3 regions of the Celeribacter ethanolicus genome follow, and region 1 is predicted to be linked to each of the others. Evidence: riboswitches for the same ligand, from Rfam matches in the RefSeq annotation. Region 1 holds a riboswitch; each other region holds the start of a gene.

Region 1 (10,026 bases):
ACGCCCGGAAGCGAAGTTGGAGAAATCATGACGACCTGTCTTTTCCTCTGGAAACACACTTGCGCCGAAGGTGCATAATTTCTGCCCCAGCCGCAATCTTTCGCATTTCATAAAACAAGACTATCGCCAATTTGCAGCACTGGCGCCAAGCTGCCGTCAAAAACGCGCAGGGGAACACCGCTCCCCCGCGCGGACATCTCAGAAGTCCCAGTCCTCATCTTCGGTCGCAACCGCCTTGCCAATCACATAGGACGAGCCGGAACCGGAGAAGAAATCGTGGTTTTCACTGTCGGGGCTGAGAGCGGCCAGAATTGCCGGGTTCACCTCGGAGACTTCGGACGGGAACAGTGCCTCGAACCCGAGGTTTTGCAACGCCTTGTTGGCGTTGTAATGCAGAAACGCCTTCACATCCTCGCTCAAGCCGAGACCGTCGTAGAGCTCTTCGGTATATTGCGCTTCGATGTCGTAGAGATCGAACAGCATGGCAAAGGCATAATCCTTGAGCGCCTGTCGTTCTACCTCGGGCAGGCGCTCCATGCCGCGCTGGAACTTGTAGCCAATGTAATAGCCATGCACCGCCTCGTCACGAATGATCAGCCGGATGAGGTCCGCCGTGTTGGTCAGTTTCGCCCGCGACGACCAGTACATCGGCAGGTAGAAGCCGGAATAGAACAGGAAGCTTTCGAGGAAAACGGAGGCGATCTTGCGTTTAAGCGGATCGTTGCCCGGCGCGTAGGTTTCGAGGATCACACGCGCCTTGGCCTGAAGATGCGGGTTTTCCTCCGACCAGCGGAAAGCCTCATCCACCTCTTTCATCGAACACAGCGTCGAGAAGATCGAGGAATAGGACCGCGCGTGCACCGCCTCCATGAAGGCGATGTTGGTCAAAACGGCCTCCTCATGCGGCGTCACCGCATCGGGCATCAGGGACGGCGCACCAACGGTGTTCTGGATCGTGTCCAAGAGCGTCAGCCCGGTGAACACCCGGATGGTCAGGCGCTGTTCGTCCTCGGTCAGGGTCGACCAGCTCGGGATATCGTTCGACAGCGGCACCTTCTCCGGCAACCAGAAGTTCACCGTCAGGCGGTTCCAGACCTCAAGATCCTTATCGTCCTCGAGGCGGTTCCAGTTGATGGCGCGCGGGATGCGGATATCGGTCATATCTTTCATAAGAGCCTCCTCAGAGCGTGCAGGACACGCAGCCTTGCACCTCGGTGCCCTCAAGGGCGGCCTGACGCAAGCGGATGTAATAGATGGTCTTGATGCCTTTTTTCCACGCGTAAATCTGCGCTTTGTTGATGTCGCGCGTGGTGGCCTCTGCCGGGAAAAACAGGGTCAGGGACAGGCCCTGATCGACGTGTTCGGTGGCGGCGGCATAGGTGTCGATCAGGGCTTCCGGCCCGATCTCATAGGCATCGCGGTAGTATTCGAGGTTCTCGTTCGACATGAAGGCGGCCGGGTAATAGACGCGACCGATTTTGCCCTCTTTGCGAATCTCGACTTTCGACACAATCGGGTGGATCGAAGAGGTCGAATTGTTGATATAGGATATAGAACCCGTCGGCGGCACGGCCTGAAGGTTACGGTTGTAAAGCCCGTCCTTCATCACCGCCTCTTTGAGCTTCGCCCAGTCCTCGCGGGTCGGCAGATCCATGCCTTCGAACAGCGCTTTCACCTTCTCGCTTTCCGGTAACCAGTCGCGGTCGGTGTATTTGTCGAAGAAGGCGCCATTGGCGTAGTCGCTGTCAGCAAAGCCCTTGAAGCTCTCGCCATGTTCGCGCGCCAAAGCGTTGCTCTCACGGATCGCGTGATAGGCGACAGCGGCGAAATAGACGGAGGTGAATTCGACGCCTTCGGGGCTACCGTAATGGATGTGTTCGCGGGCGAGGAACCCATGCAGGTTCATCTGACCGAGGCCGATGGCATGGCTTTCATCATTGCCGCGACGGATCGACGGCACGCTATCAATCGCGGACATTTCCGACACGGCGGTCAGCGCACGCACGGCGGTGCCGACGCTCTGGCCCAGATCCTTGCCGTCCATGGTTTTCGCGATATTCAAGGACCCGAGGTTACAGGAAATATCGGTGCCGAGGTGGCTGTAGCTCAGGTCGTCGTTGAACTCAGAGGCCTCGTTGACCTGCAAAATCTCGGAGCAGAGGTTCGACATGTTGATCCGGCCCGCGATCGGGTTCATCCGGTTCACCGTGTCCTCGAACATGATGTAGGGATAGCCGCTTTCGAACTGAATCTCCGCGATGGTTTGGAAGAATTCCCGCGCGTTGATTTTTTTCTTGTGGATGCGTTTGTCATCCACCATGTCCTCATATTTCTCGGTGACCGAGATTTCGGAGAAGGGCACGCCGTAGACTTTCTCCACGTCATGCGGAGAGAAGAGATACATGTCGGCGTTTTTCTTCGCGAGTTCAAAGGTCACGTCGGGGATCACCACGCCAAGAGAGAGCGTCTTGATGCGGATTTTCTCGTCGGCGTTTTCGCGTTTGGTGTCCAAGAACCGCATAATATCAGGGTGGTGCGCGTTCAGGTACACGGCGCCGGCACCTTGACGTGCGCCCAATTGGTTGGCGTAGGAAAAGCTGTCTTCCAACAGCTTCATCACCGGAATGACGCCCGAAGACTGGTTCTCGATGCCTTTGATCGGCGCGCCGTGCTCGCGGATGTTGGTCAGCAAAAGCGCTACACCGCCGCCGCGTTTCGACAGTTGCAGCGCGGAGTTGATGCCGCGGCCGATGCTTTCCATGTTGTCTTCGAGACGCAGAAGAAAGCACGAGATCAACTCGCCACGGGATTTCTTGCCGGCGTTCAAAAACGTCGGTGTTGCGGGCTGGAACCGGCCCGACAGCATTTCGTCCATGAAGGACAGAGCCAGCGCCTCGTCACCGCGCGCCAGAGCCAGCGCGGTCATCACCACACGGTCCTCATAGCGCTCAAGATAGCGCTGACCGTCGCGGGTCTTCAGCGTGTAGGAGGTGTAATATTTGAAGGCGCCGAGGAAGGTCGGGAAGCGGAATTTCTTGGCATAGGCCTCGTCCCAGATCTTGCGCATAAAGTTCTTGGAATATTGGTCCAGAACCTCCTCCTCATAGTAGCCTTCCTCCACGAGATAGCCGAGCTTCTCGTCGAGCGAGTGAAAGAACACGGTGTTCTGGTTCACATGCTGCAAAAAATACTGCCGCGCGGCCATGCGGTCGGCCTCGAACCGGATATGACCATCGGCGTCATAGAGGTTCAGCATGGCGTTCAAAGCGTGGTAATCGAGACCGTTCAGGTCGCTGTCGAGCATGGCTCCATCCCCAATTTTTCCAATCCCGCACGCACGCGGGTCAAATCCCTGTCAAATCCCGCCAACTCGAATTTATAGAGCAGCGGGACATTGCATTTGCGGGCGATGACGTCGCCCGAACTGGCAAACAATGTGCCGAAATTCCGATTGCCCGTGCCGATCACGCCCACAAGATGCGCGCGGTTCGCCACATCGTTGAGAAACCGGATCACCTGTTTCGGCACCGCACCGCGCCCTTCGCCATCCGCATAGGTCGGACAGATCAAAACAAAAGACCGGGTCGCGGCAGGCATTGCCTCTTTCGGAGAGATCGGGATGCGTTTGGCGCCAAGTCCAAGCCGCTCCACGAAGCGCACCGTGTTGCCCGAGGCCGATGAGTAAAAGATGATCTCCGGGACGTTCTCTGGGACGCTGGGCGGTCGTACCTCTGCGCCCATCGGATCAGGACAGGCGGGCGATCATATCCGGGCGAAACCCGGACCAGTGATCCTCACCGGCCACCACAACCGGCGCCTGACGGTAGCCGAGACCGGTAACATGGCTCATCGCATCGTCATCCTGCGTCAGGTCGATGATGTCATAGGAGATGCCTTTCGCGTCGAGCGCACGGGTCGTCGCGGTACACTGCACACAGGCCGGTTTGGAATAGACGGTGATGCTCATTTTGTCCTCTCGCTTTTCATTCAGCCGAGGACGCGCACGGAAAACCCGTATCACACGCCCCCGAACCCTCCGTTCGTGGTCACTTCATGCTTCCGGCAGGTCTCCTGACTTGCGGGTCGCAGCATTGGCTGGCCTTCCCGGGCAAAGGCCCAGTGGCATGATCAGCCGTGCTCACCGCTTACAGTTACGGGGGTAGCGCCGGATTTTCACCGATCTTCCCTCTTAGCTATCGACTCATGTCGATAGAACCGAAGCAACATCATATAGCTTCTTGGAGCGGCATACTGTCAACATATAGATAGCGCTTGACAGGGATTTCCTGAGTCTCACCGAAGACTCGCTGGCTCCCTTGCCCCGGCACGGCGGAAGGCTTATGCACATCCGCACAGTGGGATTTCAGCGCGAAAGGCCAGAGCCATGGCGAATTTTCTGTATCAAAACGACCTCCCCGACGATCTCGATCTTGGCCCCGTGGTGGCGATTGATTGCGAAACCATGGGACTGAACCCGCATCGCGACCGCCTCTGCCTCGTGCAAATGTCCGGCGGTGACGGCAATGCCCATCTCGTACAGGTGTCACGCGGCCAGACTGAGACCCCCAACCTGTGCAAGATGCTGGCCGACCCGAAGGTGCTGAAACTTTTCCACTTCGGGCGCTTCGACATCGCGGCGATGTATCACACCTTCGGCACGCTCGCGCAGCCGGTCTACTGCACCAAAATCGCCTCGAAACTGGTGCGCACCTTCACTGATCGGCACGGCCTCAAGAACCTGCTCGAACAATTGCTCAAGGTCGACATTTCGAAATACCAGCAGATGAGCGACTGGGGAGCCGAGGAGCTGACCGCCGCCCAGCTCGATTACGCCGCCTCCGACGTGCTCTATCTGCACCAGTTGCGCGACAAGCTGAACGCCATGCTCGAACGCGAAGGCCGGATGGAGATTGCGCAATCCTGCTTCGATTTCCTGCCGACCCGCGCCAAGCTCGATCTCGAAGGCTGGCCCGAGATCGACATTTTCTCTCACTGACATCCCCACGGAGCGTCACGACATGACACAGCCCGTCACTTTCCTCGACACCGCCCGCCGTGTGATCCGGCAGGAGGCCGATGCGCTCGGGCTTCTGGCCGACAGTCTCGGCGCGGAATTCACCGGAGCGGTCGAAACGATCCTCGCCGCAAAGGGTCGCACCATCGTCACCGGCATGGGCAAATCCGGCCATATCGCCCGCAAGATCGCGGCCACCTTGGCGTCGACCGGCACCCCCGCGCATTTCGTTCATCCGGCAGAAGCGAGCCATGGCGATCTGGGCATGATCGGCGACGGAGATGTGTGCCTCGTGCTGTCGAATTCCGGGGAAACACCGGAGCTGGCGGACGTGATCGCCTACACACGTCGGTTCAAGATTCCGATGATCGGGGTCGCCTCGAACCCCGACAGCTCGCTCATCCGGGCCTGCGATGTGGCTCTGATCCTGCCGAAGGCGGCTGAGGCCTGCGGTCATGGCATCGTACCGACCACCTCGACCACGATGACGCTGGCGCTTGGCGATGCCATTGCCGTTGCTCTCATGGAACATCGCGCCTTCACCGCCGACAATTTCCGCGTCCTGCATCCGGGCGGGAAACTTGGCGCGCGTCTCACCAAAGTGCGCGCGCTGATGCACACCAACATGCCGCTCGTGACCGCAGAAACCCCGATGCGCGACGCGCTTTCGGTGATTTCGGACAAAGGCTTTGGCGTGGTCGGCATCGTCGATGCGCAAGGCCAGCTCACGGGGATCATCACCGACGGCGACCTGCGACGCCATATCGACGGGCTTCTGGAAAAAACTGCGGGCGAGATCATGACCAAGGGGCCGATGACCATCACCGCCGATGCGCTGGCCGAAAAGGCCGTGGCGCGCATGGATGAGCGTGCGATCACCTGTCTCTTTGTGCGGGAAACTGCCGATGACGGACGTCCCTGCGGGATTCTGAAGATTCAGGACTGTCTTCGCGCCGGGGTCGTGTAAGACGTCCTTATGGCGCGGTTCGATAACTCCTATTCCAAATTCGTGGCCTTTGCGAAGGTCGCCTTACCGTTGGCGAGCCTCGCGCTTTTGGCGACGCTCTTTCTCTTTGCCCGCGGCAAGGAAATCGGCATCTCGATCCCCTATGCCGATGTGGATCTCGAGACCCTCGCCCGTGAACAGCGTATCGAGGGGCCGTCCTTTGCGACCGTGACGCGCGATGGGGCCGAGCTTGAGATCTCCGCCGATGTCGTACGCCCGGACCTGTCGACCCCGGATGTGATCAATTCCACCATCGTACGCGGCGCGCTCAGGATGCCGGATAACGGTTCCGTGACGCTCAAGGCCGATGACGGCGTGATCGACGGCCCCGCCCAGATCGCGGAACTGTCCGGCCATGTGGAGATCGAAACCTCCACCGGTTACACGATCACCTCCGAACGGATCGCCACGCTCCTCGATGTGTCGAAGATCGAAAGTCCCGGAAGTGTCGAGGCGACCGGTCCCGCAGGCGATCTGACAGCCGGTTCCATGGAAATTTCACAGGATCCGGAGACCGATGCCTACCTTCTGGTTTTCAAGAACGGCGTGAAGCTGATATATCAGCCCTGATTTTCGAGGATTTGCACGTGCCCACCATCCGGACTCTTTCGCTCAGTTGCGCCCTGGCCCTTGCGCTCACCCTTCCCGGCCTGCCGTCGATGGCACAGGGCACGCAGATCGCCTTCGGGGGGATCAGGCACGACAGCGCCCTGCCCGTCGAGATCACCTCCGACGAACTCAGCGTCGACCAGAACACCGGTCAGGCGATCTTCACCGGCAATGTCGTGATCGGCCAAGGCACGATGCGGCTCGCCGCCCGGACCGTCGAGGTGATCTATGCCAGCGACACCAGCCAGATCGCCCGGCTGCTGGCTTCCGGTGGCGTGACGATCACCAAAGAAGGCGAAGCCGCCGAGGCGCAAAACGCCGAATACAATCTCGAATCAGGCACCGTGACCCTGACCGGCAGCGTGCTTTTGACCCAAGGGAACAGCGTGATGTCCGGAGAACGCATGGTGATCGACCTGAACACCGGCACCGGTCGCATGGACGGGCGTGTCAGAACCATCCTGCAATCCGGCTCACAAACCGGGGCCGATCAATGAGCGACACCACCGGGCTGAAGGTCCGCAATCTGCGCAAGGGCTATCGCAAACGGACGGTGATCCGCGACGTGTCGCTCGATCTCGAACGCGGTGAGGTCGTCGCCCTTCTGGGGCCGAACGGCTCCGGGAAGACCACCTGTTTCTACACCATCGCGGGGCTTGTCATGCCGGAAGGTGGCGAAGTCAGCGTCGATGGGCGCAACATTACGCTCTTGCCGATGTATCGCCGTGCCAAGCTCGGCATCGGCTACCTGCCGCAGGAAGCCTCGGTGTTCCGCGGTCTTTGCGTCGAAGACAACATTCTCGCCATTCTCGAAGTCTCGGAGAGCGACCCGCTCCTGCGGCGTGAGAAGCTCGAGGATCTGCTGTCGGAATTCTCCATCGCCCATCTGCGGCGCGCACCGGCCTTGTCGCTGTCGGGCGGCGAACGGCGGCGAGTCGAAATCGCACGCTGCCTCGCCTCCGATCCGTCCTACGTGCTGCTCGACGAACCTTTCGCAGGCGTTGATCCGATCGCGGTGGCGGAAATTCGCGGACTGGTTTCCGATCTCAAGACACGCGGCATCGGCGTCCTGATAACGGACCATAACGTTCAGGAAACATTGGGAATTATAGACCGCGCCTACATCCTCCACGATGGTCACGTCCTGATGTCAGGGACCAAGGAAGACATTGTCGCCGACGAAACCGTGCGGCGCGTTTACCTTGGCGACAATTTCCGGATCTGAACGCGGGTTTCGATTGACATTCCCCCGCATTCTGGCGCCTTATAAGTGTCCAATGCGTGACGTAAGGATGAGAGTCTGCGCCATGGCACAAAAGAGCCACAGAGCGCCGGAAAAACGCCCCGACAGATTGTCCGGGTTCCCCCGCCTTCGCATGCATTGTAATCCCGCTTTCAACAAAAACCCAGGACCTCGCATCCACGCCGGAGGAGGCGTTCAGGCGTAGGTCAAACAAAGAAGGAGGTATCTATGCGGTACCAAATCAGCGGAAAACAAATCGACATCGGTGAATCGCTTCAAACGCATGTGAAAACCGAGCTTGGCGCCGTTCTGGACAAATACGGACAACGTCCGACCGACGCGAATGTCGTGTTTTCCAAATCTGGGGCGGAATATGTTTGCGAGGCCGTGGTGCACCTGTCCTCCGGCCTGAACGCACAAGCCAGTGCAAAGGCTCATGAAATCTATGCCGCCTTCGACGCTTGCGCCGAAAAAATGGACAAGCAGCTGCGTCGTTACAAACGCCGCCTGAAAGATCACCACAAGGAGCGCACCGAGCCTGTTGAACTTTTCGGCGCTTCTCAGTATATCCTCGCCGCATCGGAACACGATGAGGATCAGGAACCGGAAACCCTGCAACCGATGATCATTGCGGAGATGGAAACCAAGATTCCGACTCTGACGGTGGGCGAAGCGGTGATGCAGATGGAGCTTGCCGGGGCCCCTGTTCTTGTGTTCCACAAAGAAGGTAAGAACGGTGTAAACGTGGTCTACCGCCGTGCCGATGGCAACATCGGTTGGGTCGACCCTGACAACGCGAAATAATGAAACCGGCCCGCCTCGACGGGTCGGGGCGGGTAGTTTCAAATGAATATCGCAAAGATCTTGGATCCGCAGGCCATCAAGGTCGTGGGTAAAATGACGAGCAAAAAGCGTCTGTTTCAGGATCTCGGTGAGATCGCCGCGAGCGCATACGGTCTGTCGGAAAACGGCACGGTCGATGCGCTTCAGGCCCGCGAAAGCCTTGGCCCAACCGGTGTGGGCCATGGCATCGCGCTTCCCCACGCCCGCATCGAAGGTCTGGAGCGCGTTGTCGGTGCCTTCATGCGCCTCGAGAGCCCGATGGATTTCGACGCGGTGGATCGCCAACCGGTCGATCTGGTCTTCGCCCTCTTCGCCCCGGCCGAATCCGGTGTCGATCATCTCAAGGCTCTGGCGCTCGTCTCCCGCACCATGCGAGACAACGACATCTGCGCCAAGCTGCGCGCCAACAACGATCCGGCAACGCTGCACGCCATTCTGACCGAAGGCCCGGCGATCAAGGCTGCCTGAGCGCCCCTCTCCGTTTATCTCCAGGGCTTGAACCCGAACATCATGTAATCGCGCTGATAGGCCGTCCGCACGGCCTCCTCGACCTCTTCGTCGTAAATCTCGGCGAGGGCAATCGGCACATCCTGCGGTTCCTCCCCGACCAGTGGCGGCAGCTTGCCCAGCGCACCGGCGAGATGGGTCAGATCCTCGGCAAGGCTCTCTTCACGCAGCACCATGTCGGGCAGGGAAAAGTCGGCGAAACCCTTGATCACCTCGGATTGCGACGCCCATGTGCCGTCGACACGGATCGACGTCTGACCGTTGAGGTTGCCGCGCACGAAATCTGCGAATTTGATGAAGGCCTCGCGATGCTGATCCCGGCTGTAGTCCGCATCCGGCCCGCTGATCGGCAAGGGCAATTTATAAGTTGCCCGCAGGGTTTCACGAATATCGCCATAGGTCTGCCCGCTGAGGTTCAGAATATACTGACAAAACGTCCGGTGCAGCCGCTGCACCGGGTGTGCAATCACCGTGAAACTGCGGTGCCCCTTGTTCTGTCGCTTCCACTGCCTCAGGGATTTCTGCGTGAACCCCTGTGTCAACTCCTCAGGCGTCACCTTGTCGAGCGCGGCTATCCAGGCCTTCACCGCAGTCTCCGGCCCGCTGCGCACCGGCATGTAGAGCACGGACGCCGCCTGTCCCGCCACATAGGTCGGCACGGCCGGATGGCGCCGCGGTTCGAAATTCGGTGTATTCGACAGGTTGAAATGGTCGACGTTCGACAGGTCGGAGACCATTTCGGCGTAGTTCAGAACCTTGTCTTCGAGACGTGCAGGGTTCTGCACCTTGGTCTTCTGGTTGGTC
Region 2 (10,026 bases), 950 kb from region 1:
GAACAGGTCAGGCAATCGAGCGGGTGATCGGAAATATAAAGCTCCATCACGCCCTTGCGAATGCGGCGCAGTTTGTCGGTCTGGGTGTGGACTTTCATCCCGGCATGCACGGGCGTCGTACAGGACGCAGGAGTGCCACGGCGGCCTTCGATTTCGACCGCGCAGAGACGGCAGGAGCCGAAAGCCTCAAGGCTGTCGGTGGCGCAGAGTTTCGGCACCTGAATGCCCAGTTCAGAGGCCGCGCGCATCACGGACGTGCCCTCCGGCACGGTGATTTCCATGCCGTCGATGGTCAGCGTCACCGGCTTGCCCGTCTTGGCGGGCGTCCCACGATCAACATCGTCATAGACACCCGTGCCGGTTTCCCAGGGAATAATGAAATCTTTCATTCTGCGGCCTCCTTCTGAGCGGTGTTGGGCGCGAATTCTTCGGGGAAATGGCGCAGTGCGGAGAGCACCGGATAGGGCGTAAAGCCGCCCAGCGCGCAGAGCGAGCCGTCGGTCATGACTTCGCAGAGATCTTCGAGCAGAGGGATCGCGCTGGCGTCGCCCTCCTTGATGCGGTCGAGTGTTTCAACGCCCCGCACCGCGCCGATGCGACAGGGCGTGCATTTGCCACAGCTTTCCACCGCGCAGAATTCCATCGCAAACCGCGCCATGGCAAGCATGTCCGCCGTGTCGTCGAACACCACGATGCCAGCATGTCCAATCAGCGCCTTTTGCCCATCAAACTCTTCGTAACCAAAGGGCGTATCGAATTGATCCGTATGCAGATAGGCCCCCAAAGGCCCGCCGACTTGCACGGCCTTGACCGGACGCCCGGAGGCAGTGCCCCCCGCAACCTCGTTGACCAAAGTGCCAAGCGGCATGCCGAACGCGGTTTCGAACAGGCCGCCGAATTTCACATTGCCCGCGATCTGGATCGGCATGGTGCCTTTGGAACGTCCGAGGCCGAAATTGGCATAATGCTCCGCCCCCTTGGCGAAAATCACCGGAACGGTCGCCAGAGAGATCACGTTGTTCACCACAGTCGGACGCCCCAAGAAACCCTCGAGCGCCGGAAGCGGCGGCTTGGCGCGGACCACGCCGCGTTTGCCTTCGAGCGAGTTGAGAAGCGAGGTTTCCTCGCCACAAACATAGGCGCCCGCACCGACGCGGACCTCCATGTCAAAGGCGCGGCCACAACCCAGAACATTGGGGCCCAGCACACCCGCAGCCCGTGCGATCTCGATCGCCCGGCGCATCACGGCAACCGCATCCGGGTATTCGGAGCGGGTGTAAACGTAGCCTTTGGTGGCACCACAGCCGAGGCCCGCGATAGCCATGCCTTCGATCAAGGTGAAGGGATCGCCCTCCATGATCATCCGGTCGGCAAAGGTGCCGCTGTCGCCCTCGTCGGCGTTGCAGACGATGTATTTCTGCGGCGCATGGGCAAGGCGCACGGTGTCCCATTTGATGCCGGTCGGGAAACCCGCTCCGCCACGGCCACGCAGGCCGGAGGTTTTCACCTCGTCGATGATCGCGTCCTGCGACATGCCAATCGCGCGCTTGAGGCCTTGGAGACCGCCATGCGCCTCGTAATCGGCCAAAGACAGCGGGTCGATCACACCGCAGCGCTCAAAGGTCAGGCGGGTCTGACGGGCAAAGAACGGGATGTCCTCGACCTTGCCCAGCGTGTCGATCTGACCGTCCAGAAGTGCCGCGACATCTTCCTCGGCAATCGGCCCATAAGCCAGACGTTTACCGTCCTTCTCGATCTCCACCAAAGGCTCAAGCCAGATCATGCCACGGGTGCCGTTGCGCACGATCTCCGCTTCGAGCCCGCGCGCGGTGATCTCTTGCGTCAGTTTTGCGGCCACCTCATCGGCGCCGAGCGCCTTGGCGGCGCTGTCCATGGGGACGTAAATCTTCATGCCGACACTCCAATATTCTTGGCCGACAGAGCTTTTTCAACGCGGACTTCATCGGCCCGCGCGATCAACCTGTCGTCCACCATCGCGGCGGGGGCACAGGCGCAGAGGCCCAAACAATAGACCGGCTCCACCGTCAGCTTGCCGTCCGGCGTGCTGCCATGCCAGTCCAGACCGAGTTTCGCCAAAAGCCGTTCCGCCAGCGCCGTGCCGCCCATGGACTGACAGGCCTCCGCCCGGCAGATTTTCAGCACATGTTTGCCGGCGGGTTTTTCGCGGAAATCATGATAGAAGGAAATCACACCTTTCAACTCCGCCCGCGTGATCGTCAGCGCCTTGCAAAGGGGCGCATGGGCCACCTCGGGAATCACCCCGAACTCCTCCTGCAGCGCGTGCAGCATGGGCAAAAGCGGGCCTTCGAGATGGGCGTGGGCAGAGATGATCTCCGCGATAGCCCCGTCATCTTGCGGGGAACTGGCTGGCGTCATGGCTGACCTCTTCGGATACGACCGTATACATTTCCCCCATGAGAGCATGGGATGCATCGCGAAATCAATATCGCTAAACCGTCAAACGATAGTCAAAACCTATCAAACAAGATCAGACACACGCCCCGCTTCGGCCAGCAAAGCGGCCAGAACCGGCGTGTTGGGATCGCGGTGTGGCGCAATCAGGCCAACACGGTGCCCGACTTCGCCGCCCGAGAGCGGGATGAGGTCCAGCGGCTTGCCTTCGGTCAAAAACCGCGCGACGCCTTCGGGCAGGACGGTGACCCAGCCGCCGCTCTGCACATGGGCGATCAGCACCACGGTGGAATTCGATTCGACGCCGACCTGCGGCACCACGCCCGAGGCGCCCAGGTTGCGGTCGATGATCCGCCGGTTCTGCATCTCCGGCGACAAAAGACACATCGGCACCCCGTCGAGATCGCTCCAATCCACCGACGTGCGCCCCGCAAAAACGCCGCCCTCGGCACTCACCACCATGTAGCGCTCTTCATAAAGCGGCACGGCGCTGACCCGGCCCAGAGGCTCATTGTCGAGATAGGTGAGGCCCGCATCGGCATCGAGATCGTCCAGCATGGTGAGGATCTGCGACGAAGGCCGCGAGAGGATGGTCAGTTTCACATTGGGATGCGCCGCGCTGAACACAGTTGAAATCCGTGCGGCCCACGTGAGCGCCGTCGGAATCGCGGCGATCCTGATTTGCCCCGACAGGCCGTGTTTCGTCGCCCGCATTTCATCGCGCAACTGGCGGCTGTCGGCGACGATCTTGCGCGCCCAGACCAGCGCGCGCTGCCCCTCCGGCGTCAATCCGCCGAAGCGCGAGCCACGAAAGATGAGCTGCACACCCAACTGGTCCTCAAGCTGCTTGATCCCCGCAGACAAGCTGGGCTGGGTGATGCCGAGGGCCTGTGCGGCGCGACCGAAATGGCCCTCCTTTGCGACAGCAATGAACATTTCGAGTTTGTTGAGCATGGCGAAAACCTGATCGAGAGAGCGCATTACGATAGGCATATCATATCGACTGTGGAGAGGTCATCTCCCCTCTTGGCGCCCCTGCCCCGTCGGGCTAAGACGGACCTCCCGACAGGAGGACAGAATTTGAGCACCGCCACCGATCCGCAGACCGCCGCCCGCATTTCGCGCACCATCGCCACAGACATTGCCGCCTCGACGGCGCAGGTCACAGCGGCCATCGGGCTTTTGGACGAGGGCGCGACCGTGCCCTTCATCGCGCGCTACCGCAAAGAAGTCACCGGCGGTTTGGACGACACACAGTTGCGCCTCTTGAACGACCGTCTGTCTTACTTGCGCGAATTGGAAGCGCGGCGAGTGACGATCCTCAAATCCATCGAGGATCAGGGCAAGCTGACCGACGATCTGAAACGTGCCATCGCAGGCGCGGAGAGCAAATCGACGCTCGAAGACATCTACCTGCCCTACAAGCCCAAGCGCCGGACCAAGGCGATGATCGCGCGCGAGAACGGGCTGGAGCCTTTGCTGGAGGCCATCAAAGCCGACCGTTCCGCCGATCCTGAAAAGCTTGCCGAAGACTTCATCACCGAGGCCGTGCCGACCGTGAAAGACGCTCTCAATGGCGCGCGCGACATTGCGACCGAAGAGCTGTCGGAAAGCGCCGATCTCCTGGGCAAGCTGCGCGATTTCATGCGGCGCGAGGCGCTTGTGACGGCGAAGGTCATCGCGGGCAAGGAACAGGAGGGCGCGAAGTTTTCCGACTATTTCGACCATTCCGAAAAATGGTCCGACATCGCGTCGCACCGCGCCTTGGCGATCCTGCGCGCCGCCAAGGAAGAGATCGTCACTATGGAGATCGCACCCGAGCCTGAGGCCGGTGCCGACCGCGCCATTGCCATGGTCGCGTCTTATCTGGGCACTTCGACCGAACAACCGGGCGATCTGTGGCTGCGCACCGTGGCACGCTGGGCGTGGCGGGTGAAATTCGCGATCTCGCTGCACATCGACCTTCTGGGCGAACTGCGCCAGCGCGCGCATGAGGACGCGATCACCGTGTTTTCGCGCAACCTCAAAGACCTTTTGCTGGCCGCCCCCGCCGGTGCCAAGGCCACCCTCGGCCTCGATCCGGGCATCCGAACGGGCGTCAAAGCCGCCGTGGTCGACGCCACCGGAAAGCTGTTGGAAACTGCGACGCTCTACCCGTTCCAGCCGAAAATGGACGTGCGCGGGGCGGAGGCGAAGATCATCGACTTGGTGACCCGTCACGGCGTCGGGTTGATTGCCATCGGCAACGGCACGGCCAGCCGGGAGACCGAGAAGCTGGTGGGCGAGACGCTGAAACTCCTGCCGCCGGGCGTGAAAGCCCCGACCAAGGTTGTGGTGTCCGAGGCGGGCGCCTCGGTCTATTCCGCCTCGGAACTCGCAGCGCAGGAATTCCCTGATCTCGACGTGTCGCTTCGTGGTGCCGTGTCGATTGCACGTCGCTTGCAGGACCCGCTGGCGGAACTGGTGAAGATCACGCCCGAAAGCATCGGCGTCGGCCAGTATCAGCACGACGTCGACCAGCGCCGCCTGTCGCAGGCGCTCGAAGCGGTGGTCGAGGATGCCGTGAACGCTGTGGGGGTGGACCTCAACATGGCCTCCGCGCCACTCTTGGCACAGGTCGCCGGTCTCGGCCCGTCTCTGGCCCAGAGCATCGTCACCCATCGCGACATTCATGGCGCATTTCCGTCGCGCAAGGCGCTTTTGAAAGTGTCTGGTTTGGGCCCGAAAGCCTTTGAACAATGTGCGGGGTTCTTGCGCATCCGCGAGGGAGATGAGCCACTCGACGCCTCCTCCGTGCACCCCGAAGCCTATGACGTGGCGCGCGAAATCGTCAAAGCCTGTGGCCGCGACATGCGCGAGATCATGGGCAATCCGACGGCGCTCAAAGGGCTGCGAGCCGAGCAATTCGTCACCGGGGACTTCGGCCTGCCGACCGTGCGCGACATTTTCACCGAGTTGGAAAAACCGGGCCGCGACCCGCGCCCGGAGTTCAAGACCGCGACATTTACCGACGGGGTCGAGGACATCAAGGATCTGAAACCCGGCATGCGGCTTGAGGGCACGGTCACCAACGTTGCCGCCTTCGGCGCCTTCGTCGACATCGGCGTGCATCAGGACGGGTTGGTGCATGTCAGCCAATTGGCCGACAGGTTCGTGAAAGACCCGCATGAGGTGGTGAAGGCGGGGGACATCGTGTCGGTGCGGGTGACCGAGGTCGACATCCCGCGCAAACGCATCGGCCTGTCTATGCGCAAGGAGGACGGCGCGCAAGACAGAGGCCAACAAGACAAGAGCAAACAGGACCGCAGCGCACAGCAACCGCGCGGCAATGCGGGCGGCAAAGGCGGATACGGCGGCAAACCCCGTGGCGGCAACGCGTCCAAACCCCGAGCCTCCGAGAGCCAGGGTGCCTTTGGTGCGGCGCTTCTCGATGCGATGAAGAAGAAGCGTTAAACGCCCTTCCGCAACGTGACGAGACCAAAGAACTGGCCGGAGAATCTTGACTTCTCCGGCCAGTTCGCTTTTCTGCACCCGTTCAAGTTCCGGCCCAGCCGGATGAAAAGGGAACACGGAACGGTCCGGCACAATCGCGCGCGTCCGAAGCCGTGGCTGCCCCCGCAACTGTGAGCGGTGAGCGAAGCCAACCAGAGCCACTGGGATCTCCCCCGGGAAGGCTGGCTGTCGCCGAGATCCGTGAGCCAGGAGACCTGCTTGGATGATCACCCTTTCCCGGGCGCGGGGCGCGCCACGGAAGCGGCATATCCGCAGCGGTGACGCTCTCACTGTCTGCGGAGGTCTCCTCCGATGGACGCGTTTCAACCGACGGGGCATCCCCCGTTCCATGAGGATTGACATATGTCTGTCAAACACAGCCTGCGCGTGTCGCTTCTGGCCACCGTAGCACTCACCCTGCCGCTTTCGGCGCTCGCCCAAAGCTTCGAAGAGACCCCCTACCAACTCGACGAGATCATCATCTCCGGCAGCCTCACCCCCGTCCCCGCCAGCAAGACCGGCGCGACGGTGGAAAAACTCGACGCCGCAGCCATCCCGGACGCCGCAGTGCCGGCACTCACCCTGCTCGACAGGCTTCCCGGGCTTTCTTACTCCAGCAACGGCGGCATCGGGTCCTCCTCCTCCCTGCGCATCCGCGGCCTGCCCTCCGCCTATGTTGCCACACGCATCAACGGCATTGATGTCACCGACATGACCGGCAACAAGATCGCCTACGACTTCAACGGCCTAATCGGGTTCGGCATCTCCTCCATCGAAGTGGTCAAAGGCTCGCAATCGGCGCTTTACGGCTCCGAGGCCGTCGCGGGCCTCATCGACATCCGCACCGACAATGCCGTCGCACCGGGTTATAACACCACCGTCGAACTCACCGCAGGCAGCGACAACACATATGCTGCAGGTCTTTCCACCAAAATGGAAAGCGACAGTGGCATGCTCTATTTCAACCTGTCGCATATGAAAACCGACGGGTTCACCAACCGTCCGGGCAATGACGAAAAGGACGGGTTCGAGGGCACCAACCTCACCTTCGGTCTGGAACAGGATCTCAGCGATGTCGTGACCGTGGGTCTGACCGGTCTCTACATGACCTCCGAGGCGGATTTTGACCGCTCCGCAACGGCCCCCAGCGGCTACACCACCAACGACAGCAAGGGGCTGCGCGCCTACACCCGGTTCGACACCGGTATGGTTCAGCACGAAATCGGCGTCTCCCTGTTCGACATCGACCGCTCCGACCCGCTCGCCCCGGTCGGTTACACCCGGGACTTCTCCGGCAAACGGCGCTCCGTCGACTATCTTGGCAGTGCCGAACTGTCCGCCGCCTCCACCCTGTCCTTCGGTCTCGAATACACCGAAGAGGATTTCACCCTGAACGACCTGCAAGCCGGCGGCTCGCTCACGGAAACCAAGGGGGGCGATGACACCTTCTCCGCCAAGGCCGAATGGCTCTTGGCGCCGATGGACACGCTCGATCTCTCCGTGGCGCTGCGCTATGACGATCACTCCGATTTCGGCGATCACATCTCCGGCCGTCTTGCCGCCGCCTGGGAAGTCGCGCCCGACTGGACCCTGCGCGCCGTACTCGGCACCGGTTTCCGCGCGCCCTCTCTCTATGAACGCTACAGCTCCTACGGCAAGGAAGACCTGAAAGAGGAAACCAGCCAAAGCGCCGAACTCGGCCTCGAACGTCGGTTCAGTGACACGGATTTCCTCAAAGGTACGCTGTTCTACACCGAGATCGAGGACAGGATCGACTACGATTTCGCGACCTCGACCTACAATCAGGTCAAGGGCACCACGACCTCCAAAGGCGTCGAGCTTTCCGGCCAGTATGCCTTCTCCGATCGCATCTCCCTTTTCGGCAATTACACCTATACCGATGCGAAAACCGCCGGGGCCCGCGCCGAACGCGTCCCGCGTCACGATCTGGTCGTCGGCATCGACGCCCTGCTGAACGACCGCATCAGCGGCCAGTTCACCGTACAATATGTCGCCGATGTCGTGCCGAGCGCCTATGCCCCCGCCGATCACAAGGTGGGCGATTACACGCTGGTCAACGCCGGCATGACCTACAAGCTCAACGATGCGACCGCGCTGTCGCTGCGGATCGAGAACCTCACCGACGAGGATTACGAGACCGCCGGCGGCTACAACACGCCGGGGCGTTCCGCCTATCTCGGTCTCAAAGCGTCCTTCTGAGTGCGTTTTTCCGGGATCATAACCTTGACCGTCGCCCTCTTATCGGGGGCGGCGGGTTTTGCCGGGGAGAGCGCAACAGCACCCGCGCGTGTCGTCTCGGTCAATCTCTGCACCGATCAGCTCGCCATGATGCTCGCGGCTCCCGGCCAGCTCGTCTCGATCACCGCCTATTCCCGCGACCCGAACTCGTCGGTAATGGTCGCAGAGGCGGAAAGCTATCCGGTCAATCACGGTCAGGCCGAAGAAATTTACCTCTTGAACCCCGATCTGGTCGTCGCCGGTCAGTACACTGCGCGGGCCACCGTCTCCATGCTGCGGCGTCTCGGCATCGAGGTCGTCGAATTCGCCCCCGCGCGCTCCCTCGATGACATCGAAGCCAACGTCCTGAAGATGGGCGCAGCCCTCGGGCGCGAAGAGGAAGCACGCGAGATCGCCGACGATTTTGCCCGACGCTTGTCCGACATAAGTCCGGCGCAAATCCGCCCCACCGAAGAGCGCCCCACAGCCGCCACCTATGCCGCCAATGGCTACAGCACCGGCGCCGAAAGTCTCGCAGGAGAGATCATCGACGCCGCCGGGTTCCATACCCTGGCCACGGAGCTCGGCCTGCCCCATGGCGGCTTTCTGCCCCTTGAGGCGTTGATCATGGCCGATCCCGATCTGGTGATCTCGGGCCGGGGTCAGGCTGGCTATGCCCGCGCCGAGGAGGTGCTGCATCACCCGGCCCTGACGCAACTGACCGGCGGTCACATGGCGATGCAGGATCGCGACTGGGTCTGTGGCCTGCCCGCCGTGATCGGGGCCGTCGAGCGGCTGCGCGAGGAGCGCGAGAGGTTGGAAACCCAATGAAATATCCCGTTCTGATCACGGCTTTGAGCCTGCTTGTCGCCCTGCTTTTCGCGCTGTCCCTGGTTGTCGGGGTGATCGAAGTCGGCCCTCTGGAAAGCCTCGCAGCACTCGTGCGCGACAGCGACGGGCCGCTCAGCATGGTGATGCGCGAAATCCGTTTGCCGCGTGCGTTTCTGGGCATCATGGTCGGCGTGAGCCTCGGCCTGTCGGGCGCGGCGATGCAGGGCTATCTGCGCAATCCGCTGGCCGAACCGGGCGTGATCGGCATCTCCGCCTCCGCCGCCCTCGGCGCCGTCATCGCGCTGCAAAGCGGCTTTTCCGCCCTCTTCGCCCTCGCCCTGCCGCTCTCCGCCCTCGCGGGGGCTGCGGCTTGCGTGCTCCTCATCCTGCTCCTCGCCGGACGCGGTGGCGGCACGCTGTCGCTCATTCTCGCGGGCATCGCGGTCTCGGCCCTCGCCTCCGCCCTTACGGCCCTCGTGCTCAACCTCTCGCCCAACCCGTTTGCCGCCAACGAGATCGTCTTCTGGATGATGGGCTCGCTCGCAGACCGCTCCTTCCTGCATGTCTGGACCGCCCTGCCGGTGATGACCGTGGGCTGGCTGCTGCTATCGCTCACCGGTCGCGGGCTCGACCGGCTGACCCTCGGCGAGGAAGCCGCCGCCTCCATGGGCGTCAACCTCAGACGTCTGCGCCTCATTCTCGTTGCGGGCGTCGCCGCCTCCGTCGGAGCCGCCACCGCCGTCGCAGGCGCCGTGGGCTTTGTCGGCCTGGTCATCCCGCATATTCTGCGCCCTCTTGTCGGAGCCCGACCGGCGCGGCTTTTGCTCGCCTCCGCTCTGGGCGGCGCCGCTCTCGTTCTGGCTGCCGATGTTGCGGTGCGGCTGATCCTGCCGGGGCGCGATCTGAAACTCGGCGTCCTGATGGCACTGGTCGGCGCACCGGTGTTCTTCCACCTGATCTGGCGCATGCGGGGGCAGCCATGAACCTTTTGACCGTCCAAGACCTCACCGTCCGGCGCGGTTCCCGTGCCAC
Region 3 (10,026 bases), 430 kb from region 1:
CCTTCCGGCGTGCCGACGGCAAAGGCGGTGCAATTGAGGATGACCTCCGGCGGTGCCTCCTGAAACAGGCTCTCCAATGTGGCGGCCGACACCGGGTCTTTCAGCGAAGCGACAAAGACCGGCAGAGGGTTAAGCCCCTGTGCCATCAGCGCTTCGATCAGACCATTGATCGGGCCAAGCCCCGCGCCCTGCACCAGTGCGCGGTAGAACACCAGCGGTACGACAGGCGCGCCCTCGGTCCACAGATTCTCAAGCTGACCGAGATCTGCAACACCCTTGCCCGGCCAATAGAGACCTGCCCGCAACAGCGGCTTGGCCGGGGCGGGTTTCTCGCCACCGTCGAGCATGGCGCGGGCATAGGACAGGAACGCGACCGCATTCTCCGCTCCGCCTTCGGTCAGATAGGACCAGAGCCGGTGATAATCCTCGGTCGAAACGGTCGAAAGCGCGGCAAGCTCCGCATCGGGTTTGTCATCGCCGGGAAGGGCCACGAAGGCCACGCCTGCCTCATGCAATCGCGCAGCATATTGGGCGAGCCCATAGGTCCAGTACCCGGCCCCGCCCAGCACGCGCGCGATCACCATCCGGGATTTGGTGGCGCATGTGTCGAGATGCAGATCGACCGACATCGGGTGACGCAGATGCAGGAGCGAGGCAAGCCGCAGCGTCGGCGCCTCCGTCATCGCGGCACGGGCCTCAGACAAAAGCGCAAGCTCGGTGTCCGCCGCCGAGATCACCACCAGATCGGCGGGGCTTTGTCCAAGGTCCACGGCCTCGCTGCCGTCGTCGATCGAACCGGGGGTGGCGGCGAGCAGATGCATCGCTTCTCCTTGTCACGCCCCGCGTTTCGGGGCATTGCTCGGAAAACTCCAAAGAGGTCTCCGATGGATTATTCGAAAATGGGCGGGCCGAAAAAGCTCTCCGGCGCGCCGAAACATGGCGAGCACAAACGCCAGCAGCCGAAAGGCAAACAAACGCCGAAAGCCGAACTTCTGGCGCGGATGAAAGCGGCTGCGGATAAGAAGAAGGCCGACTGACGGCCTTCCCTTTACGCTTTCAACGCGGCTTCGATCGCGGCGCGGTCGAGCCCCGCCTCGCCGATGACGACAAGCTGCGACAGCCGTGGTGCGGTGCCGAAGGGCTGATCGAAATAGCTGTCGACGCGCGGGCCGACGGCCTGAAGCGTCAGGCGCATCGGCTTGTCCTTGACCGCGACAAACCCCTTGAGCCGCAGGATGTCATGGTCCCGGATCACCTTGGCGACCTGTTCGGCAAAGGTTTTCGGGTCCTCGATCTCGGGCCGGATCACCACGAAGCTCTCGAACTCGTCATGGCCGTGCTCATGGGGATGATCGTCGTGGTGGTCGTCATCATCATGATTGTCGTGATGGTGGTGATGCACCTCGTGGCGGGCCTCAAGATCGCCCTCGGCGCCGATCCCTTGTCCCAAAAGCACATCCACCGGCAAAGCCCCCATGGTCGCGCGCAGCACATGCACGCCCGGTCGAGCCTCATCCTTGAGCTTGCGCACCAGTGCTTCCGCCTGATCCTCGCCCAAAAGATCCGCCTTGTTTACCACGATCATGTCGGCGCAGGCGATCTGATCCTCGAACAATTCGGACAGTGGTGTCTCATGGTCGAGGTTCTCGTCCAGCTTGCGCTGCGCATCCACGGCGGCGACGTTATGGGCGAACTGCCCCTCGTCCACCGCCTTGCCGTCGACCACGGTCACGACGCCATCGACGGTGACCTGTGTCGAAATCTCCGGCCAGTTGAAGGCGCGCACCAAAGGCTGGGGCAACGCAAGACCGGACGTCTCAATCACGATGTGATCCGGCTTGTCTTCGCGCGCCAGAAGTTTCTGCATCGTCGGGATAAATTCATCCGCCACGGTGCAACAGATGCAGCCGTTCGACAGCTCCATCACATCCTCATCCGTACAGGTCGCGTCGCCGCACCCCTTGAGAATGTCGCCATCAATGCCGAGATCGCCGAATTCGTTGATGATCAGGGCAATGCGCTTGCCCTCGGCATTCGCCAACATGTGCCGGATCAGGGTCGTTTTGCCCGCGCCGAGAAAGCCCGTCACGACGGTTGCAGGAATTTTCGCTGCCATATCAGTATCCTTTGAAAAACGCCGGGGCCAAAGCCCCGGCACCGGCTTACGCCGACAGCGTGCGCGAGGACACGAGACCGGTCTTGCCCAGCCCCTTGATGGCTTTCGCACCCGCCAGAACGGCAAGATCCACCAGCGGCTCAAGGATGATGACGGTCATATAGGCGCCGCCGAACATGCCGACCGCGGCAAGGCTTTCGGCCGAGAAACCCTGACCGTAAAACGCCCAGAACCCGACCCAGATCACGATCCCCGCCTGATAGGTGGTCGAAAGCGCCAGCGCCTGTTTGTAGGACACATCAGCATAGGCCGTATCCGGCGCGATGATGCGCTGTGCCACGGCCTTGATGCCGAACAAAGGCACCAGAAGCGTGGTGACGTTCATGCCATATTGCGGCAGATCGAAGGGGGCGAAAAACACGCCCTGCGCCAAAAGCCCGAGCGCCAGACCCAGCGCGGCGGGTGCCGCCCCGAACAACAGAAACAGTGTCGAGCCGAGGATCAGGTGTACCTCGGAGACGCCCACCGGGTAATGCGGCAGGACCTGAAAGAACACGAAAACGGCGGCGGTCGAAATCACGGTCCGGGCAAGAAACGACCCCACGCCCTGATCGCGCAGCGCGCCGATGCTTTCCTTGAGAGTGTAAAGGCCAGCGCCCGCAGCGGTGGCATAAGACAGTGCGATCTTCGCACCGGTGACAATACCGGGTTCGATATGCATCGAATGATCCTCCATGGCCGTCATCCCCGACGGCGGGTTGAGTTATGTGGTCAGGGCTGGTCTCCTGGCTCGCGGGTCGAAGCGCTCTCGTCACCTTCCCAAGGTTTCCCTCAGTGGTATGCCGACGGGCACTCACCGCTTACAGTCGCGGGGGCGGCTGTGGCCTTGTGCTCCGGGATGGATCACACGCACCACATTCCCATTTCTCCCCGAACGCTTTTGCGCCTGTCTCGGGGAACCATGACGCGCCTATTTGGCGCGTGCAGCATGGCAGGGTCAAGCGTTTTGCGGGGCCTTGCCGGAAGGTCAGGTCCCCCTAGCCCCGTGAATGCGCGATATTTTGTGGATAACTTCGCCGTTTTCCCCATATCTCGGGGTAGACCCGTTGACTCGCGCGCGTGCCTCCCGAACAGTTTTCTTCCAGAAAGAATCAGGAAGAGGTCCCTTTGCGTTTCACCCGTCTGCGTCTCAACGGTTTCAAAAGCTTTGTGGACCCCACCGATCTCGTGATCGCGGATGGGCTGACGGGGGTTGTCGGGCCGAACGGTTGTGGCAAGTCGAACCTCCTGGAGGCGCTGCGCTGGGTGATGGGCGAGAACCGCCCTAAGGCGATGCGCGGTGCTGGCATGGAAGACGTGATCTTCGCTGGCGCCTCGACCCGTCCGGCGCGCAATTTCGCCGAAGTCTGCCTGATGATCGACAACTCGGAACGCCTCGCACCCGCGGGGTTTAACGACAGCGACTCGGTCGAGATCATCCGCCGCATCACCCGCGACGCCGGCTCCGCCTATAAGGTAAACACGAAAGACGTGCGGGCGCGAGACGTCTCCATGCTCTTTGCCGACGCCTCTACCGGTGCGCATTCGCCGGCGCTTGTGCGTCAGGGGCAAATCTCCGAGCTGATCAACGCCAAACCTAAAGCGCGTCGTCGCATCTTGGAGGAAGCCGCCGGGATTTCGGGCCTCTATCAGCGCCGTCACGAGGCGGAGCTGAAACTCAAAGGCGCGGAAACCAACCTCGCCCGCGTCGATGACGTGATCGAACAGCTCGCGAGCCAATTGGCTTCGCTTGCCCGTCAGGCCCGCCAAGCCGCGCGCTATCGCGAGATCGGCGTTGAACTGCGCCATGCCGAGGGGCTTTTGCATTACCGTCGCTGGCGCGATGCGGATCATGCCCGCGCAGAAGCCGAAGACATCCTGCGCACCCGGTTGCGGCAGGCGTCGGAGGCCGAACGACTCGCCCGCGATGCTGCCAAGCAACGGGAAAGCTTCGAGGAGGCCCTGCCGCCCCTGCGCGAGGAGGAGGCGATTGCCGCCGCTGTGTTGCAGCGCCTCACCGTGTCCCGGGATCAGCTTTCCGATGAGGAGCGGCGTGCGCGCGAGATGATCGAAACCCTGTCGCGCCGGATCGACCAACTGGTCGCCGATATGGCGCGGGAGGAACAGCTCAACAAGGACGCGGGCGAAACCATCGCCCGGCTCGAATGGGAGCAGCGCGAGCTGATCAAAGCCGCAGACGGCCATGAGCCGCGCCTGCTCGAAGCGGCGGCGGAGGCCTCCGAAGCCAGCCAGATTCTGGCGGATCGCGAAACCGCGCTGACCCAGATGACCGAAGACGTCGCCCGTCTCGCGGCGCGGCACCAGTCTGCGAATCGCTTGGTCGAGGACAATCGCAAAACGCTGGACCGCGCGCGCGGCGAGGCGGATCGCGCCCGTGGGGCCGTGGACGAGGCGCGGTCGACGCTTGTGCGTTCCGCTGAAGCACTGGAAGAGGCCGAAGCCGGGCAGGAAGAAGCCGTCGCCCGTGCCGAAGAGGCCGAGGCGATGCTGATCGAGGCCGACGAGGCCCGGACCGAGGCGCAATCGCGCGAGGCTCTGGCCCGTGCGGCGCGCTCTGAGGCCGAAGGCGAGGTGGGGGCCCTCAAAGCCGAAGTGGCCGCCTTGGCGAAAATGCTCGACCGTGATCAGATCGGCGGCAAGCAATTGCTCGATTTGGTCAAGGTCAAATCAGGATATGAAAAAGCGCTCGGTGCCGCGCTTTCCGATGATTTGCGACAGCCTGCGATTGAGGCCTATCAGGCCTCCGGTTGGGTCACCCTGCCGGATTACCCGGACGATCAGGACTTGCCCAACGGTGTCGAGCCGCTGGAAGACTATGTCACCGCCCCGCCGGTTCTCGGGCGTCGTCTGTCGCAGATCGGATTGGTGCGGGCGGAAGACGGCGCGCGGTTGCAGGCCGATCTCGAACCCGGCCAGCGTTTGGTGTCCATGGAAGGCGACATGTGGCGCTGGGACGGCTATCGCGCGGGGGCAGAGGATGCGCCGTCGGCGGCCGCGCTGCGGTTGCAACAGCTCAACCGGCTGGAAGATCTGAAACAGGAACTCGTTGCGGCCGAGGCCAAGGCGGAGGGGGCCTCGCAGGCGCATGAGCATCTCAAGGCCGAACTGACCCGTCTGACCGAAGCAGACCGTATGGCCCGCGAGGCCCGCCGCGATGCGGATCGCGCGATGTCGGAAGCGGCGCGGACCCTGTCGAAGGTTGAGAACGAAAAGACCCTGGCCGAAGGTAAAGTCGAAAACCTGGGCCTCGCCGTGGCGCGTCATGAGGAAGAGGCCCGTGGCGCGGAGCAACGCCTGCGCGAAGCGGAAAAGGCGGTGAAAGATCTGCCCGATCTCGACGCAGCGCGTTCCGACATCGAAGAGGTGAAACTCGCCGTCGAGGCGGCGCGGATCACCATGATGACCAAGCGCTCATCGCATGACGAAATTCGCCGCGAAGGTGAGGCCCGCACAAGGCGGTCGCAGGAAGTGACCAAGGAGCTGTCCGGCTGGCGGCACCGTCTCGATACGGCGGGCAAACGGATTGCAGAGCTTCAGGATCGCAAGGAAGCGACCGAGGAAGAGCTTTACGAAGCCGCCGCCCAGCCCGAGGAAATCGCCGAAAAACGCGAGGCCCTGATGGCGCAGATTGAGGAGGCGGAGCACCGTCGCAAACGCGCGTCCGAGGCGCTCACAGTGGCCGAGGAGAGCCTGCGGGAGGCCGTCCATGCAGAGCGCGAGGCGGAGCGTCTGGCCTCCGAGGCGCGCGAAACCCGTGCCGCCGCCGAGGCTCGCCGGGATGCCGCGAAAGAGACGGTCGAGGCCGCGATCGAGCGCATCCGCGAGGAGTTGGAAACCACGCCCGCGAAGCTTTTGGAAGAGCTTGCCGTCGACCCAGAAAAAATCCCGCCGCATGCCGAGATCGAGGTGGATGTGAACCGCCTGAAACGCCTGCGCGACAGTCTTGGCGCGGTGAACCTTCGGGCCGAAGAAGATGCGAAAGAGGTGCGTGAGGAACACGATACCCTCTTGAAAGAAAAGCAGGATCTGGAAGAGGCAATCAAGACGCTGCGCTCGGGGATTGCCTCTTTGAACCGCGAGGGGCGGGAGCGCTTGCTCACGGCTTTCGAGCAGGTGAACAGCAATTTCTCCATGCTTTTCACCCACCTTTTCGGCGGTGGTGAGGCGCGGCTCATGATGGTCGAAAGCGACGATCCTCTCGAGGCCGGGCTTGAGATCATGTGTCAGCCGCCGGGCAAGAAGCTCTCGACCCTGTCGCTGCTCTCGGGCGGTGAACAAACGCTCACAGCACTCGCGCTGATCTTTGCCGTGTTCATGGCGAACCCGGCGCCGATCTGTGTGCTGGACGAGGTCGACGCGCCCTTGGACGACGCCAACGTCACGCGGTTCTGCGACATGCTCGACGAGATGACCCAGCGCACCGATACGCGGTTTTTGGTCATTACCCACCACGCCGTGACCATGGCCCGCATGGACCGCCTGTTCGGCGTCACCATGCAGGAACAGGGCGTGTCACAACTTGTGTCTGTGGACCTGAAAAAGGCCGAGGCGCTTGTTGCGTAACTTCGGTGTTGCGCGGTCTTTGGTGGTGCGGACTCTTAAGACTTTTCCAACAATTCGTCTCTAATCCTAACGATGCCGTAATCCATTACGGTGACAGGAGGTGATGACACTGGAAGAACACTCGTTTCGCAAATGGATGGTGATCATTGCGGCGGCAACGCTGGCCGTGACAATCGTCCGCCTCTGGATCGGGCTGTAACCCGAAAAAGAGAGACCCGGCGGAGCTGCAACTCTGCCGGGTCATTTGGATGATGACACAGAATGTCTCATTTCGCTGTTTCAGACTCTAACAGATTCCTTACCAAACCGTAAAGCGCGCTCGGGAATATGCAATAAACATGGTTAACCGCGGCCCATGCCTTTGCCCATACCGCCTTGCCCCTCCGCTGGCGCATCGAGATCCTTGATCGACGCTTCCGCCTCGCCATTGATCCAATAGCCCGCCGCCTTCAGCCAAGGCAAAGGATGGCCCATCGCCAAAACCGCTTCGCGCAATTGCTTGGCAATTCCGGCCTCCGTCGCGATCCAGACAAACGTGCCGGGCGTCAACTCAATCCGGGGCAGGGCATCGAGAAACGGCTTGGCTTCCGTGGCCTGATCCAGAGGGCGGTGCAGCCAGTGGATCGTCGCATCCGCCGCACTCTCGATCTCCTGCTCGTCCTCCGGCCCGGGCACGGCGGCGAGCATCGTCACCTTCACGCCTGCGGGCAGTTCCTCGAGCTTGCGTCCCATCGCCGGAAGCGCGGTTTCATCGCCGATCAGGACCCAATGGGCAATCTCACCTTCGATCACCCGCGAGCCACGCGGGCCGCCGATCTGAACAGCGCTGCCGGGATGTGCCGACCGCGCCCAGCTCGCCGCCGGGCCTTCGCCATGATCGGCAAAGTCGATCACCAGTTCCTGCGCCTCGGTGTCGAACCGGCGCGGCGTGTAATCGCGTTTCGCCATGCCGTCCGCACCGGGTACGAAAACCTTGAGGTGATCGTCAAACGATCCGCTGGCGAAATCCGCAAGATCCGCACCGCTGAGCGTCACGCGGATCATATGCGGGGTCAGCCGTTCGGCCTTGGCCACGGTCAATTCGCGAAATTTCAGCTCGTGCCGCATGCGGCGGATGGTGGGGGCAGTCATGACGAGTCGCTTTCACTGGTTATTCAGATGTTTGCGCAAAACAAACTATTTTACTCAGAAAAAGCAAGCCCCGCGAAAAACACAGGGCCTGTGCATCTCGGATGTTTGCCCCAAAGCCTCTGATTTATAGGCGCGACAAAAGCGCGGCGGTCGGCCAGGCGTCGGCGGGCAGGCCGAGTTTCTCCTGAACGCTCTGCACTGCCTCGCGGGTTTTCTCGCCCAGAATGCCGTCGATCCCGCCAACATCGTAGCCCATTTTGGTCAGCTTTTGTTGCAGTTGCTGCATCTGCGCGCCCGAAAGCCCCGCATCAGGATTGCCCGCGTTATAGACCGGCGCGCCTTCGAGACGAGTGGCGAAATAGGCCGCCGTGGTCACATAGACGAAGCTTTTGTTCCACTCGAAATAGACCTCGAAATTCGGATAGGCGAGGAAGGCCGGCCCGTTGCGCCCCATCGGCAGCAACACAGAGGCCTGCAAATTGCCGTTGCCGAGCGCGCCGGAACGCGGCTGGACGCCGAGCTTGGCCCATTGGTTGACGGTCATTTTATGGTTCAGCCCGGTTTTCGACCAATCGAGGTTCGACGGCACCACGATCTCCTGAAGCCAAGGCTCATTCGCCCGCCACCCAAGATGGCGCAGCATTTTCGCCCCGGACATCAGCGCATCGGGCGCAGAGGTTTTGAGCCGCACATGGCCGTCGCCGTCGCCGTCGACACCGTTCTGCAAAATGTCTTTCGGCAGCATCTGCACCATGCCGATTTCCCCGGCCCATGCGCCTTGCGTGGCCGCCGGATCGAAATCGCCATGTTCGAACAGGGTCAGCGCGGCAAAGACCTGCGGCTGGAACAACTCGGGGCGACGACAGTCGTGCGACAGTGTCATCAGCGCGTTCAGCGTGTTGAAATTGCCCTGCACCTGGCCGAAATCCGTCTCCAGCGCCCAGAAGGCTAAAAGCACCCCGCGCGAGACGCCGTAATCGCGCTCGATCCGGTCGAAGACGCTTTTGTATTTCGTCGCATTGGCCGCGCCGTTCTGCATCCGGTTCTGGCTGATCAGCGCGCGGGAGAAGTCGATGAAATTCTTCTGGAACACGCCCTGTGCGCGGTCGGCTTTGATTACGGCCGGGTCTTGACGCGCGGCGGCAAAGAACTGATCGACGGCGGATTTGGAATGGCCTTGCTGTAGGGCGGATTGCTTCATCTGATTGACGAAGCTTGAGAAATTTCCGCCGCAGGGCACATCCGCAAAGGCGGGAGAGGCAAGGGAGAGGGCGAGCACGAGGCCGAGAGAACGCATGGATTTACCTTTTAAAGTCATGTTGAGGGCACGATAGCGGGGCGCGCGGCGTCACGCAAATGACAGAACGGCGACGCAGATCAGGACAAAGGCCCAAGCGGCCCAGAGCCGCGCACAGGCGGCGTCGATGTCGCGGGGCGTGGCCTCGCGACCGTTCGGATTGACCCATGGATAGTCGCGCATTTCGCCGTGATAGGCGCGGGGACCGGAGAGCGCGACGCCAAGACTGCGCGACAAAGCGGCCTCGGGCCACCCGGCATTGGGCGACCGGTGCCGACGCGCCTCGGTGACGATCTCCCGCCAGAGCGACAGGGGCTTGCCCCATGGAAACAGCAAAAGCGCGGTCAGCCGCGCGGGGATCAGATTGAGCACATCGTCGAGCCTTGCCGCAGCCCAGCCGAACTCCCGATGCCGTTCTGTGCGATAGCCGATCATGCTGTCACCGGTGTTCACCACTTTATAAACGAGAATCCCCGGCAAACCCGCGACGAGGAACCAAAACGCAGGGGCGATCACCCCGTCGGAAAAATTCTCCGCCGCCGACTCGATGGCCCCGCGCGCCACGGCGGCTTCGTCCAGCTCTGAGGTGTCCCGACCGACGATCATCGACACGGCATAACGCCCCTCCGCCAGAGAGCGCTCCAAGCCGCGCGCCACGGCGTTCACATGCTCGACCAGCGATTTCTGCGCCAAAAGCACCGCACCGAGCAGGATTTCAACCAAGGGAATTTGCCGCAGCACAAGCCCCAGCGCCGCCGCCCCGATCACCAGCACGATCACCAAAAGAATGCCCTTGGCCTTGCGTGCCGCGCCGCAATTGAACCGCCGATCCGCCCCACCGATCAACCGCCCCATCAGC

The links. Region 1 has a riboswitch for cobalamin ahead of nrdH (glutaredoxin-like protein NrdH). Riboswitches for the same ligand answer to the same signal wherever they lie in the genome.
Region 2: linked by a shared signal. The riboswitch ahead of CEW89_RS17185 (TonB-dependent receptor plug domain-containing protein) and the one ahead of nrdH (glutaredoxin-like protein NrdH) in region 1 are both predicted to bind cobalamin.
Region 3: linked by a shared signal. The riboswitch ahead of CEW89_RS14640 (energy-coupling factor ABC transporter permease) and the one ahead of nrdH (glutaredoxin-like protein NrdH) in region 1 are both predicted to bind cobalamin.

Annotation. Positions count from the first base shown of each region.
Region 1 is NZ_CP022196.1:2,550,451-2,560,476, forward strand. Features, by position in the region: gene rfbC (dTDP-4-dehydrorhamnose 3,5-epimerase) at 1-29, opposite strand, end outside; gene nrdF (class 1b ribonucleoside-diphosphate reductase subunit beta) at 199-1,170, opposite strand; gene nrdE (class 1b ribonucleoside-diphosphate reductase subunit alpha) at 1,181-3,304, opposite strand; gene nrdI (class Ib ribonucleoside-diphosphate reductase assembly flavoprotein NrdI) at 3,286-3,741, opposite strand; gene nrdH (glutaredoxin-like protein NrdH) at 3,746-3,967, opposite strand; cobalamin riboswitch at 4,045-4,235, opposite strand; gene CEW89_RS12580 (ribonuclease D) at 4,385-4,996, shown strand; gene CEW89_RS12585 (KpsF/GutQ family sugar-phosphate isomerase) at 5,019-5,981, shown strand; gene lptC (LPS export ABC transporter periplasmic protein LptC) at 5,991-6,590, shown strand; gene lptA (lipopolysaccharide transport periplasmic protein LptA) at 6,608-7,126, shown strand; gene lptB (LPS export ABC transporter ATP-binding protein) at 7,123-7,854, shown strand; gene hpf (ribosome hibernation-promoting factor, HPF/YfiA family) at 8,101-8,676, shown strand; gene CEW89_RS12610 (PTS sugar transporter subunit IIA) at 8,719-9,183, shown strand; gene CEW89_RS12615 (nodulation protein NodH) at 9,198-10,026, opposite strand, start outside.
Region 2 is NZ_CP022196.1:3,496,595-3,506,620, reverse strand. Features, by position in the region: gene fdhF (formate dehydrogenase subunit alpha) at 1-389, opposite strand, end outside; gene CEW89_RS17205 (formate dehydrogenase beta subunit) at 386-1,912, opposite strand; gene CEW89_RS17200 (formate dehydrogenase subunit gamma) at 1,909-2,397, opposite strand; gene CEW89_RS17195 (LysR family transcriptional regulator) at 2,500-3,387, opposite strand; gene CEW89_RS17190 (Tex family protein) at 3,514-5,886, shown strand; cobalamin riboswitch at 5,954-6,162, shown strand; gene CEW89_RS17185 (TonB-dependent receptor plug domain-containing protein) at 6,289-8,145, shown strand; gene CEW89_RS17180 (ABC transporter substrate-binding protein) at 8,170-8,994, shown strand; gene CEW89_RS17175 (FecCD family ABC transporter permease) at 8,991-9,977, shown strand; gene CEW89_RS17170 (ABC transporter ATP-binding protein) at 9,974-10,026, shown strand, end outside.
Region 3 is NZ_CP022196.1:2,983,059-2,993,084, forward strand. Features, by position in the region: gene cobN (cobaltochelatase subunit CobN) at 1-821, opposite strand, end outside; gene CEW89_RS21075 (hypothetical protein) at 885-1,037, shown strand; gene cobW (cobalamin biosynthesis protein CobW) at 1,049-2,116, opposite strand; gene CEW89_RS14640 (energy-coupling factor ABC transporter permease) at 2,163-2,837, opposite strand; cobalamin riboswitch at 2,875-3,095, opposite strand; gene smc (chromosome segregation protein SMC) at 3,284-6,739, shown strand; gene CEW89_RS14650 (siderophore-interacting protein) at 7,082-7,870, opposite strand; gene CEW89_RS14655 (lytic murein transglycosylase) at 7,995-9,167, opposite strand; gene cbiB (adenosylcobinamide-phosphate synthase CbiB) at 9,219-10,026, opposite strand, start outside.